3 regions of the Streptomyces sp. NPDC026522 genome follow, and region 3 is predicted to be linked to each of the others. Evidence: riboswitches for the same ligand, from Rfam matches in the RefSeq annotation. Region 3 holds a riboswitch; each other region holds the start of a gene.
The links. Region 3 has a riboswitch for cyclic di-AMP ahead of ACZ4M3_RS25730 (transglycosylase family protein). Riboswitches for the same ligand answer to the same signal wherever they lie in the genome.
Positions count from the first base shown of each region.

Region 1: linked by a shared signal. The riboswitch ahead of ACZ4M3_RS01375 (LysM peptidoglycan-binding domain-containing M23 family metallopeptidase) and the one ahead of ACZ4M3_RS25730 (transglycosylase family protein) in region 3 are both predicted to bind cyclic di-AMP.
Region 2: linked by a shared signal. The riboswitch ahead of ACZ4M3_RS24220 (M23 family metallopeptidase) and the one ahead of ACZ4M3_RS25730 (transglycosylase family protein) in region 3 are both predicted to bind cyclic di-AMP.

Region 1 is NZ_JBVHQF010000001.1:314,111-318,391, forward strand. It holds gene ACZ4M3_RS01365 (aspartate aminotransferase family protein) at 1-398, shown strand, start outside; gene ACZ4M3_RS01370 (tyrosine-protein phosphatase) at 450-1,256, opposite strand; cyclic di-AMP (ydaO/yuaA leader) riboswitch at 1,617-1,791, shown strand; gene ACZ4M3_RS01375 (LysM peptidoglycan-binding domain-containing M23 family metallopeptidase) at 1,796-2,788, shown strand; gene ACZ4M3_RS01380 (SGNH/GDSL hydrolase family protein) at 2,952-3,737, shown strand; gene ACZ4M3_RS01385 (MBL fold metallo-hydrolase) at 3,897-4,281, shown strand, end outside.
Region 2 is NZ_JBVHQF010000009.1:283,821-288,101, reverse strand. It holds gene ACZ4M3_RS24230 (M16 family metallopeptidase) at 1-104, shown strand, start outside; gene ACZ4M3_RS24225 (M16 family metallopeptidase) at 125-1,492, shown strand; cyclic di-AMP (ydaO/yuaA leader) riboswitch at 1,692-1,850, shown strand; gene ACZ4M3_RS24220 (M23 family metallopeptidase) at 1,863-2,660, shown strand; gene ACZ4M3_RS24215 (GntR family transcriptional regulator) at 2,867-3,532, shown strand; gene ACZ4M3_RS24210 (HPr family phosphocarrier protein) at 3,765-4,046, opposite strand; gene ACZ4M3_RS24205 (bifunctional acetate--CoA ligase family protein/GNAT family N-acetyltransferase) at 4,231-4,281, shown strand, end outside.
Region 3 is NZ_JBVHQF010000010.1:223,660-227,940, forward strand. It holds gene ACZ4M3_RS25725 (transglycosylase family protein) at 1-1,063, shown strand, start outside; cyclic di-AMP (ydaO/yuaA leader) riboswitch at 1,340-1,511, shown strand; gene ACZ4M3_RS25730 (transglycosylase family protein) at 1,515-2,228, shown strand; gene eno (phosphopyruvate hydratase) at 2,479-3,774, shown strand; gene ACZ4M3_RS25740 (FtsB family cell division protein) at 3,890-4,281, shown strand, end outside.

The sequences.
Region 1 (4,281 bases), on a different contig from region 3:
CGACGGGCGACCTGCTGCGCGGGCGGCTCGCGGCCCTGGTGGACGAGTACGAGCTGCTCCACGAGGTGCGCGGGCGGGGCCTGATGATCGGCATCGAGTTCGGCCGGCCGGCCTCGCTCGGGCTGCGCAGCCGCTGGACGATGCTCCAGGCGGCCCGCAAGGGCCTCTTCGCGCAGATGGTCGTGGTGCCGCTACTGCAGAAGCACCGGATCCTCACCCAGGTCTCCGGCGACCACCTGGAGGTCATCAAGCTGATCCCGCCGCTGATCGTGGACGAGGCGGACGTGAACCGGTTCGTCGGCGCCTTCCGCGAGGTCATGGACGAGGCGCACGGCGGTGGCGCCCTGATGTGGGACTTCGGCAGGACGCTGGTGAAGCAGGCCGTCGGCAACCGCTGACGGCCTGCCGCAGGGACGGCCAGTCGCAGGGACGGCCAGTCGCGGGGTCGGTCAGTCGAGGAGCCGGTCCCTCAGCCGGCCGAGGGTCGCGGGCGTGAGTCCGAGTCCCTCGGCCAGGTAGGGCTCCACTCCGCCCCACGTACCCTCGATGGTCTCGAAGGCCGTGGTCAGGAACTCGGCGCGGGCGTCGAAGAGCGGAGCCAGCAGCTCCATCACCTCGGGGGAGCGGGCTTCGGGCGAGTCGTCGCCGCGCCGCACCCGGTAGCGGTTGTGCGGGGCGTTCGACTCCAGATAGTCCGCCACGATCGCCTCGCGCTCGACCCCGAGGGCGAGCAGCGTGACGGCGATCGAGAGCCCGGCCCGGTCCTTGCCGGCGGCGCAGTGCATCAGGGCCGGGACGCTGTCCTCGGCGAGGGCGTGCACGACCCGGCTGTGCTCGGCCGTCCGGTCCCTGATGATCGCCCGGTACGAGTTCCGCATCCGGGCGGCGGCCCTGCCCTCGCCCAGGAGCCCCCGGAGCTGCCCCAGATCGCCGTCCCGGACCATGGTCCAGAACTCCCGGCCGTCCGCCGGATCCGTCAGCGGGATGTTCACGTTCCGGACGCCGGGGAGATCGACGTCCGGCCCTTCCAGTGCGTGGTCGGCGCCGTTGCGGAAGTCGAAAACGGTGTGGAGGCCGAGCGAGGCCAGGAATGCCACATCGTTTTCGGTGGCATGTGCGAGATGTCCGCTTCGGAATAGAAGTCCCGACCTGACCCTTCGTCCGTCGGTCGTCGGCAGTCCGCCCACGTCACGGAAATTGCGCACTCCGGACAGTTCGGGCCCCGTGGGCGGGTTTGCGGCTATCTGCTGGGTCACGGGACGGGTCCTCCGCATCGTCGTGGGCCGTCGCGGCCGGGGTGGCGGGCGCGCGGCCGGGGGGCCGTTGCCGACTGTCCGAATTGAGCCGGTTGGGAACAACTTGCCATATCCGGGGGCGAGATCGCGGCGGATCCCGTGAGCCAGATCATACGGTGACCGTGCGTGCCTGATCGCGGAACCCGAATTCCCTTGTGGCCGCGGTCGTTGCCGTACCGGAATGGACGGAGGGTGACGGAAATTCAGCCTGCTTTTCCCACCTGCTATTCCGTCAGGAAATTCATGGCTTGTTGTGCCCGGCCCCGCTCGATTACCTTCGCGATCGATCCGGGTGGACCGCCGAATCCTGCCGCCGCCCGGGAACCGCACCCGACTATTCACGCGCGCGGCAGGAGCGGGGGAACCAGGTAAGCCGCTGTTCCGGACCTTCCCGCCGGAACGGCTCGGGGTGAAGCCGTACGCCGTCGCTGCGCGTACGGCCGGACATCTCCAGTCCGAACCCGACAGCTCACCTCGCAGGCGACGGAGAGGAATTCGTCATGCCCGCACACGGCAAGCACCGCCGCCCGAAGTCCCGTGCCGTACCCCGCGGACTGGCCGCCGCCGGTACCGGCGGTGCGGCCCTCGCCCTGCCGCTGCTGGGCGCAGCCGGTGCCCATGCGGCCCCGGCCACTGCCCTGGCGGCCGCCCCCGCCGCGCTGCCCGTCCAGGCCCCGCGGCTCCCGGTGTCCGCGCAGGCCGCGCCCGCCGTCGCCCCGGCCGTCGCCCCCACCGTCTACACCGTCGTCCCCGGCGACTGCCTGTCGCAGATCGCCGCCGACCGCCACCTGTCCGGCGGCTGGGAGCGGCTGTACGCCGACAACCGCGAGGCCGTCGGCGCGGACCCCGCCCTGATCCACCCGGGGCTCAAGCTGACGCTCGGCGGGCACGGGGAGCGGTCCTCCGCCAAGCCGGCCTCCCGAACCTCCGGCCCGGCGTCGGCTCCGTCCTCCTCCGACCGGTCCTCCGGCACGGCTCAGGCGCCTGCCGAGACCGGCTCCGGCAGCGCCGCCGCCGCCGAGCAGCCCGCCGCGCCCGCCGCCCCCGCCGCGCAGGGTGCCGGATCCGCCACCGGCGCCGTCACCGCGGCCGGATTCGTCGCCCCGGTCAGCGGCGGGATCTCCACCCCGTACAAGCTCGCGGGCAGCATGTGGTCTTCCGGTTACCACACCGGCGTCGACTTCATCGCGAGCACCGGCACCACCGTCAAGGCGGTCGGCGCGGGCACCGTGGTCACGGCGGGGTGGGGCGGTGCGTACGGCAACGAGGTCGTGATCCGGCACGCCGACGGCAAGTACTCCCAGTACGGCCACCTCTCGCAGCTGAACGTCTCGGTCGGCCAGAGCGTCACCGCCGGGCAGCGCATCGGGCTCTCCGGCGCCACCGGCAATGTGACCGGCCCTCACCTCCACTTCGAGATCCGCACGGGCCCGTCGTACGGCTCGGACATCGACCCGCTCGCGTACCTGCGCTCGAAGGGCGTCAGCATCTGACGCCGGACGGGCGTGAGCAGGTAACCGCGTGAGGCCGGGACCCCGAGGGGGTTCCGGCCTCACGCGATTCTTATTCCGCATGTGCATGGTGGCGTAGATCACGGTCCGTCAAACCCTGCTTACGTTGGCGTAGGTCGCCCGCGGGGGTGAAGGATGTGGTGCTGTGGCAGCGACGAAGACGACACTCAAGACCATCGGTTCGTACGCGGCGATCGGGGACAGCTTCACCGAGGGCGTAGGGGACCCGGGACCCGGGGATTCGTACCTCGGCTGGGCGGACCGGCTGGCCGTGCTCCTGGCCGACCAGCGGGAAGAACACGATTTCCGGTACGCGAACCTGGCCGTCCGGGGGAAGGTCCTCGACCAGATCGTGGCCGAGCAGGTGCCGAGGGCCAAGGCCCTCGCGCCCGACCTCGTCACCTTCTGCGCGGGGGGCAACGACATCATCCGTCCGGGAACCGACCCGGACGACGTGGCGGAACGCTTCGAGGCGGCCGTCGCCGACCTCGCCGGCTCCGTCGGCCAGGTCATGATCACGACCGGCTTCGACACCCGGGGCGTACCGGTCCTCAAGCACCTGCGGGGCAAGGTGGCGACGTACAGCGCACACGTGCGCGCCATCGCCGACCGGTACGGCTGCCCGGTGCTCGACCTCTGGTCGCTCAAGTCCGTGCAGGACCGGCGGGCCTGGGACACCGACCGGCTGCACCTCTCGCCCGAGGGGCACACCCGGGTCGCGCTGCGCGCCGCCCAGGTGCTCGGGCTGGACGTACCCGCCGATCCCGACCAGCCGTGGCCGCCGGAGCGGCCGCGCGGCTCGGTGGACGTGACGCGGGACAACATCCAGTGGGCGCGCGAACACCTCGTGCCCTGGATCGGGCGGCGGCTGCGCGGCGAGTCCTCGGGGGACCACGTCGAGGCGAAGCGGCCGGACCTGCTGCCGCTGTAGGGCGTACGCGACGGGGGCGGGACCGCACGACGCGCCGGCGCGGGGCCGCGAGACCGCGACACGCCGGGGGCCCGCAAGCGGAATCCCTCGGGGCCGGTGTGCGTTGGGATGGTCGTAGACACGAACGACCGTCCTGCCCCCATCCTCACAGGAGGCGCCTTGTCCGGCTCCCGTCCCCTGCGTCCCCGGCTGCGCGCCCTGCGGCCCGAAGCCTTCGGCGCGGACCCGTCCGGCGCGCGGCTGGAGCGGATCCTGCGCTCGCCGAACTTCGCCGACGGAGTCTTCCAGAACCCGGTCGGAGCCCGGACCAGGCCTTCCGGCTCCATGGCGGAGTTCGCGAAGATCTACTTCCACAAGGAGCAGCGGCTGCGGCGCAGCCCGGGCGCGCCGATCCCGGTCTACCCGACGACGCTGGCCGAGCTCGCCAAGCCGCCGGCGAGCGGACTGCGGCTGACCTGGATGGGGCACTCCAGCGTCCTCGCCGAGATCGACGGCCGGCGGGTCCTGTTCGACCCGGTGTGGGGAGAGCGGTGCTCTCCCTTCC
Region 2 (4,281 bases), on a different contig from region 3:
CGGCGCGGCTGCGCCCCGACAACCGCGCGGTGCTCGTGTACGAGCCGCTCACTGCGGAGTCCGACGAGACCGACGAGACCGAGAACGAAGGGGCGGAGCAGTGAGCGACACCGCAGCCGTCACGATGACCCTCCACCCGCAGCCGCAGGCCGGCGAGGCCAAGCCGTGGGCCTTCCCGGCCCCCGAGCGCGGGGCGCTGCCCAACGGCCTGACCCTGCTGCGCTGCCACCGCCCGGGCCAGCAGGTCATTGCCGTGGAGATCAACCTCGCCGCCCCGCTGGACGCGGAGCCCGAGGGCCTGGACGGCGTGGCCACCATCATGGCCCGAGCCCTGTCGGAGGGCACCGACAAGCACTCCGCCGAGGAGTTCGCCGCCGAGCTGGAGCGCTGCGGCGCCACGCTCGACGCGCACGCCGACCACCCGGGCATCCGGGTCTCCCTGGAGGTCCCGGCCTCCCGTCTGGCGAAGGCCCTCGGGCTGGTCGCCGAGGCGCTGCGCGCCCCCGCCTTCGCGGACGGCGAGGTCGACCGCCTGGTGCGCAACCGGCTCGACGAGATCCCGCACGAGCTGGCCAACCCGCAGCGCCGGGCCGCGAAGGAGCTCTCCAAGGAGCTCTTCCCGGGGACCCTGCGGATGTCCCGGCCCCGCCAGGGCACCGAGGAGACGGTGGCCCGGATCGACTCCGCGGCCGTACGCGCCTTCTACGAGGCCCACGTGCGCCCCTCCACCGCCACCGCGGTGGTCGTCGGCGACCTGACCGGCATCGACCTCGACGCGGTCCTCGCGGACTCCCTGGGCAGTTGGAGCGGCGGCACCGCCGAGCCGCTGCCCGTGCCCCCGGTGACCGCCGACGACACCGGCCGCGTGATCATCGTGGACCGGCCGGGCGCGGTCCAGACGCAGCTGCTGATCGGCCGTATCGGCCCGGACCGGCACGACCGCGTGTGGGCGGCCCAGGTGCTCGGCACGTACTGCCTGGGCGGCACCCTCACCTCGCGCCTGGACAAGGTGCTGCGCGAGGAGAAGGGGTACACCTACGGGGTCCGCGCGTTCGGCCAGGTGCTGCGCTCGACCGCCGACGGCAGGGGCGCCTCGATGCTCGCCATCAGCGGCTCGGTGGACACCCCCAACACCGGCCCGGCGCTGGGCGACCTGTGGACGGTACTGCGCACCCTCGCGGAGGGCGGTCTGACCGACGCCGAACGGGACGTCGCGGTGCAGAACTTGGTGGGTGTGGCCCCGCTGAAGTTCGAGACCGCGGCCTCGGTCGCGGGCACCCTCGCAGACCAGGTCGAGCAGCAGCTCCCGGACGACTACCAGGCGAAGTTGTACGCGCAGCTCGCCGCGACCGGCACGGTGGAGGCGACTTCGGCGGTCGTCGCGGCGTTCCCGGTGGACCGGCTGGTCACGGTCCTGGTGGGTGACGCGGCGCAGATCGAGGAGCCCGTGCGGGCCCTCGGGATCGGTGCGGTCACCGTCGTCACCAACTGACGGGACATTCCACCTGATTGGTGCAGGGGACTCCGGTGGCTTGTCCGCCGGAGTCCCTTTTTGCCTGTTTGGTGGTGTGGTTGTTCGTATGTGGTGTGGCGTAGGTAACAAAAGCGCGCCTCTGTTTGGAGATTGACGGAAGATCCGCCTAGCGTCGGCCGTGCTGTCCGTCAGTTGTGCGCGCCGCACCCGCGGCACCGGACAGCGATCGCCGAGTCCCCGTCAGGCGCGAGCCTGGGGAGCCGGGGACCCACAAGTGTCCCTGGGGTGAATCGGACCACCTCGCAAGAGGGGCCCGTAGGAGACCTTCCTGCTCCGAACCCGTCAGCTAACCCGGTAGGCGAGAGGGAAGGAAAGGATCAAACCCTTCATGGCGTTTGGCAGTCGTGCCGCCGGTAAGCACCGTGGTTCAAGCCGTATGAGCCGCAAGACCGCCGGTTACGCCGGCATAGCCGCCCTCGCCACCACCGGCGTCGTCGGCACCCTGGCCGGTCCCGCGTTCGCCGCGGACAGGGCCGCGGCCCCCTCGATGGAGGACACCGGCCTCAGCGCCGTGGTCGTCGCCGACCAGCTCCAGAACGAGATCGAGACCCAGGCCGAGTCCCAGCACCGCGCCGCCGAGGTCGCCGCCGCCAAGGCACAGGCCGAGGCCGAGGCCAAGACGCGCGCCGCCGAGGCCAAGCGCCTCGCCGAGGCCAAGGCCAAGGCCGAGCGCGACGCCGCCGAGCGCGCGGCCCGCGAGGAGGAGCGCAAGCGCCTCAACACCTTCGTCGCCCCGATCGACGGCTCGTACGTCAGCACGCAGTACAAGGCGGGCGGCAGCATGTGGTCCTCCGGCAGCCACACGGGCATCGACTTCCACGCCGCCGAGGGCACCACCGTCCACGCCGTGGGCGCGGGCACCGTCGTCGAGGCGGGCTGGGGCGGCGCGTACGGCAACAACGTCGTCATCCGGCACAACGACGGCACCTACACCCAGTACGCGCACATGATTTCGCTGAACGTCTCCGCCGGCCAGCAGGTCACCGCCGGTCAGCAGATCGGCATCTCGGGCTCCACGGGCAACGCCAGCGGCCCGCACCTGCACTTCGAGGCCCGCACCGGCGCCACGTACGGTACGGACATCGACCCGGTGGCGTACCTGCGCTCGCACGGCGTCAACGTCTGACCGCACGCAGCGCACCGCTTCCGTCGAAGGCCCCGGCTCACCGAGCCGGGGCCTTCCACGTATCCTGCCGCGCCCTTCGGCCCACCGGGCAAATGTTTCGTATTTCCAGCCGTCCTCGGAAATATCCGTGTGCTGCAATAGAGTCGCAGTACGGCCGTGGCGGCAACGCCGGCCGTCGGCAGTCGGAATGAGAGCGGAGTCAGGTCTTGCGTATTCCTGCGCACGCGGTATGCACAGCAATTCGTGACGACATCGTCTCCGGGGTCTTCGAGCCGGGCGGCAGGCTGACCGAAGAGGTCCTCGCCCGCCGGTACGGAGTCTCGCGCGTCCCCGTCCGCGAGGCGCTGCGCACCCTGGAGGCGGAAGGGTTCGTCACCACCCGCCGGCACGCGGGGGCCTGTGTCGCCGAGCCCACCGACCAGGAGGCGGCGGACCTGCTGGAGCTGCGGGCGCTCCTGGAGCCGCTCGCCGCGGCCCGGGCCGCCCGCCGGCGCACCGAGGGCCACCTCAAGGTGCTGCGAGGTCTGGTCAGACTGGGCCAGGAACGGGCCAGGAGCGGCCGCGGAGAGGATCTGCGCGCCCTGGGCGGGTGGTTCCACGAGACGCTCGCGCAGGCCTCCGCCAGCCCCGGGCTGATCTCCGTGCTGACGCAGACCCGGCACAAGATCGCCTGGATGTACGTGGTGCAGGCACCGGCCCGGCCGGTCGACTCCTGGGCCGAGCACGGCGCGATCGTGGACGCGGTGGCGCGGGGCGACGTCGAGCGCGCCCGGGCGCTGACCGCGCTGCACGCCGACCGGGCGGCCGGATCCCACCGGCTGAGGGTGAGGACTTCGCAACCTGCCGTAAACATGGCGAGCGGCCGGCATTAACAAGGGCCGTATACAAAGTGGAGTGATATCCGGTCCGCCGTGCCGCCCGGCCGGGCACGGCCGGGAATTGCGCTGCGCCGTGCGTTTCTCATTCGCCGGTGGCCGAATGATTTCCGGTGGCCGGAATTCGGTGCGAGCGGCCGGCATTCCGGAAAAACAACGGAGCCGCGGCCCCCGGTCGACACGGGGGCCGCGGCTCCGCCGCGTACGGATGACCCGAAGGGCCCGGCGGTCAGACCGTCTCGGGGAGCTCCTCGAGGCCCTCGGCGACCAGCTTCGCGAGGCGGTCCAGCGCGGCCTCGGCGCCCTCGGCCTCGGACGCGAGGACGATCTCCTCGCCGCCCTGGGCGCCCAGGCCCAGAACCGCCAGCATGGAAGCGGCGTTGACGGGGTCGCCGCCGGCCTTCGCGATGGTCACCGGGACGCCGGAAGCGGTCGTCGCACGGACGAAGATCGAGGCGGGACGAGCGTGCAGGCCCTCGGCCCAGCCGACGTTGACGCGGCGCTCTGCCATGGTGATGCCCTTCAGGTTCTTACGGTTGTCTAGACCAGTCTCTCACGACACCCGGAATGCTCGGACCGACCTTCGGCCTCGATCCACCGCCGTTCGACCTTCCCCAGCTTGCACGTGTTCGCCCCGTTATGCCTCATGCGCCGCGCACGCGCCATTGCGGGGACGCGCCCCTTAGGGTGTGCCCATGACCACCGAGTCGGACCTCTCGTACCCGGCCCACTGGGAGGCGGACGTC
Region 3 (4,281 bases):
TTCCGGGAACGGCCGCCACAGACGCCCCCGCCAGGTACCCGCCATCGTCGTCACCGCCGGAGTCACGGGCTCCGCGCTGGCCCTGCCGCTGCTGGCGGCCACCAACGCCTCGGCTGCCGACACCTCCACGTGGGACAGCGTCGCCGAGTGCGAGAGCGGCGGCACCTGGAGCGCCAACTTCGGCAGCGGTGCCTACGGCGGACTCCAGTTCACCCAGGAGCAGTGGAACAACGCGGGCGGTCTCGAATTCGCGGCGCGCCCCGACCTCGCGAGCCGGTCCCAGCAGATAGCCGTCGGCGAGCGGGTGCTGGCCTCGCAGGGCCCCCAGGCGTGGCCGCTGTGCGCCGCCTCCTCCGGGCTGGTCAAGGACGGCCCCGCCGCCGACGTGGACCCGGGCGCACCGGGCACCCCCCGGCAGGTCGCCCCCAGCCCGTCCCGCCCCGACAACGCGGTCCCGGACACCGGCTCCGGTGACCCCGCCACCGACTTCGGCGCACCCACCCCGGCCGCCCCGGCCCCCGGCGCCCCGAGCCCGTCCGCCACGGCGCCGTTCGCGCTGCCCGTCGCGCCGCTCGCGCCCAACAGCGGACTGCCCGTCATGCCCGAGCCGGACCTGCCGACGACGCCCGGCCCGACGCAGCCCACCGGCCCGACGCAGCCCACCGGCCCGGCCACCACCGGCCCGGCCACCCCGACGACCCCGGGCAGCCCGACGGCTCCGGCCACGCCCGCCCCGTCCGGGACGCCCGCCACGCCGACCGTCCCGGCCGCCGGGACCCCCTCCGCCACGCCGAACGCCCCCGCGGCCGACTCCGCGACCGGCTCCACCGCCGAGGGCGGCGGCAAGCACCGCGGCCCGGCGGCGGTCGAGACGCCCGCGGCGCCTGACGCCGCGTCGGACCCCACGTACACGGTGAAGGCGGGCGACAGCCTGACCGCCATCGCCGACGCCCAGGGCCTCAAGGGGGGCTGGAACGCGCTCTACCAGGCCAACGAGCAGGTCATCGGCAACGACGCCGACCTCATCAAGCCCGGGCAGAATCTGGATCTAACCAAGAAATAACGGGCACTTCGGGCGGCCGTAAAGAGCTGAATGCCCGTTATCCGCAAGTGAGACATGCGTCTCTTCCGGTCAACTGGCGTGTCTCGTACCGAAGCTCCCGCAAACCCCGCCCTCACCTGCGAAAACGCCCCTAAGCGGAACGCAAGCAGGCCGATTTCTCCCCGATGTCCCTCGTTGAACATCGGGGAGAGACCTGTCTACCTTCTGAATCGCTCGCCACCGCGGGCCCCTTCGACCGCATCGCCGAATCCTGCCGGCGGACGGAGGGAACAGTCGTCGCGTAAAGCGCCGAAGGCAGGAGCGGGGGAACCAAGGTAGGCGCCGGGACCGGCCGTTGAGAGACGGCCACGGAACCGGCTAGGGGTTAAGCCGCGCGCTGGTCGCGCGGCCGGGCAACTCACTCGCCCGAACCCGACAGCTCACCTCGCAGGCGTCGGTGAGGAGAAACTCCATGCTGCTTTCCGGCAAGGGCAAGCACCGCCGCGCCACGGCCATTGAGCGGACCACCCGTATCGTCACGCTCGCCGGCGTCGCCGGTGTCGCCGTCGCCGCGCCGCTCATGGCAGCCGGCTCCGCGAGCGCTGCCACCGGCTCCGAGTGGGACCGCGTCGCGGCCTGCGAGTCCGGCGGCAACTGGGCCATCAACACCGGCAACGGTTACTACGGCGGCCTGCAGTTCTCGTCCTCCACCTGGGCCGCCTACGGCGGCAAGGCGTACGCCGCGCAGGCCAACCAGGCCTCCAGGGCCCAGCAGATAGCCATCGCCGAGAAGGTCCTCAAGGGCCAGGGCAAGGGCGCGTGGCCGTCCTGTGGCGTGGGCCTGTCGAACTCCTCGTACAGCGGCGGCGGCGCGGCCGAGGCTCCCAAGCCGCAGCCGAAGACCGAGACCAAGGCCGCCCCGGCGCCGAAGAAGGAGACCAAGCGGCCCGAGGCCCCGGTCACCCGCTCCGAGCGCGCCGAGGCCCCCACCACCAAGGCCGCCCCGAAGACCGAGACCCCGAAGACGGGCAACGGCTCGTACGAGGTCAAGGAGGGCGACACCCTGGGCACCATCGCCGAGGTGAACGGCGTCAAGGGCGGCTGGGAGAAGCTCTTCGAGCTGAACAAGGACATCGTCCCCGACGCCGACCTGATCTTCCCGGGTCAGAAGCTGAAGCTCAGCTGAACCATCGGGTAACACCGACTCCGGCCACCGCCCGGCGCGTACCCCCACGCGCCGGGCGGTGGCGCGTCCGCGGCCGGACCACGGCCGATCGGCGGACCCTTTGTCCGGGAAAGCGGGTGTCCGGCCGGTTTTTCGTCCCAGGACCCGGGCGGTCGGCGGGTCCAGTGCCCGGAGCCGGTTAGGCTCTAGTCGGCAGGGCCGTCCCACGGCCGCCTGCCACCGCACACCCAGCGTCACATCCCAGAAGGAGATGCTCGTGCCGTCCATCGACGTCGTCGTAGCCCGGGAAATCCTGGACTCCCGAGGCAACCCCACGGTCGAGGTCGAGGTGGGCCTCGACGATGGCAGCACCGGCCGTGCTGCAGTCCCGTCCGGCGCCTCCACCGGCGCATTCGAGGCCATCGAGCTCCGTGACGGTGACCCCAACCGTTACATGGGCAAGGGTGTCGAGAAGGCCGTCCTCGCCGTCATCGAGCAGATCGGCCCGGAGCTCGTCGGCTACGACGCCACCGAGCAGCGGCTGATCGACCAGGCCATGTTCGACCTGGACGCCACCGACAACAAGGCCTCCCTCGGCGCCAACGCCATCCTCGGCGTCTCCCTGGCCGTCGCGCACGCCGCGTCCGAAGCCTCGGACCTGCCGCTCTTCCGCTACCTCGGCGGCCCGAACGCGCACCTGCTGCCCGTCCCGATGATGAACATCCTCAACGGTGGGTCGCACGCCGACTCCAACGTCGACATCCAGGAGTTCATGATCGCCCCGATCGGTGCGGAGTCCTTCTCCGAGGCGCTGCGCTGGGGCGCGGAGGTCTACCACACCCTCAAGAAGGTCCTCCACACCAAGGGCCTGTCCACCGGCCTGGGCGACGAGGGCGGCTTCGCCCCGAACCTGGAGTCCAACCGCGCCGCGCTCGACCTCATCCTCGAGGCCATCAAGCAGGCCGGCTACACCCCGGGCAAGGACATCGCGCTCGCGCTCGACGTCGCCGCGTCCGAGTTCTACAAGGACGGCAAGTACGAGTTCGAGGGCCAGTCCCGCTCGGCCGCCGAGATGACCGACTACTACGCCGAGCTCGTCGAGGCGTACCCGCTCGTGTCCATCGAGGACCCGCTGTTCGAGGACGACTGGGCCGGCTGGAAGACCATCACCGACCGGCTGGGCGCCAAGGTCCAGATCGTCGGCGACGACCTCTTCGTCACCAACCCGGAGCGGCTGGCCCGCGGCATCGAGGAGGGCTCCGCGAACGCCCTGCTGGTCAAGGTCAACCAGATCGGTTCGCTGACCGAGACCCTCGACGCCGTCGAGATGGCCCAGCGCAACGGCTTCAAGTGCATGATGTCGCACCGCTCCGGCGAGACCGAGGACGTCACCATCGCCGACCTCGCCGTCGCCGTGAACTGCGGTCAGATCAAGACCGGCGCCCCGGCCCGCTCGGACCGCGTCGCCAAGTACAACCAGCTGCTGCGCATCGAGGAGATCCTCGACGACGCCGCCGTGTACGCGGGCCGCTCGGCCTTCCCGCGGTTCAGGTCCGCGGACCAGTAAGCACGACAAGGGCCAATCACCGCCTCGCGGCGCTGGCCTCCGTACGTCCCCGCACTCGGTCCCGTACCGTGTGCGGGGACGTATTGCGTACCGCGTGCGAAGGGGAGGCGGGACCATGGCCGGGAACCGGGATCGGTTCTCCACCTTCTCGACCGCGACGAGGCTCAAGCAGCTCGGTGAGCGGACCGCCGCCCACGTGTACCGCTCGCAGTCGCGCCGCCAGGTCCGCCGCAGCCGGCTCACCGGCCGCGCGGCGCTGCTCGTCCTCGTCCTCTGTACGCTGGTCGTCGCCCTCGCGTATCCGATGCGCCAGTACGTGTCCCAGCGCTCGGAGATCGCGGACCAGCAGCGGGCCGCCGACGGCGCGCGCAAGCGCCTCGAACAGCTGCGCGACGAGAAGGCCCGCTGGCAGGACCCGGCCTACGCCGAGCAGCAGGCGCGCAAGCACCTGCACTTCCTGCGCCCGGGCGAGATCGGCTACATCATGAACGACCCCGGGGCCGAGGC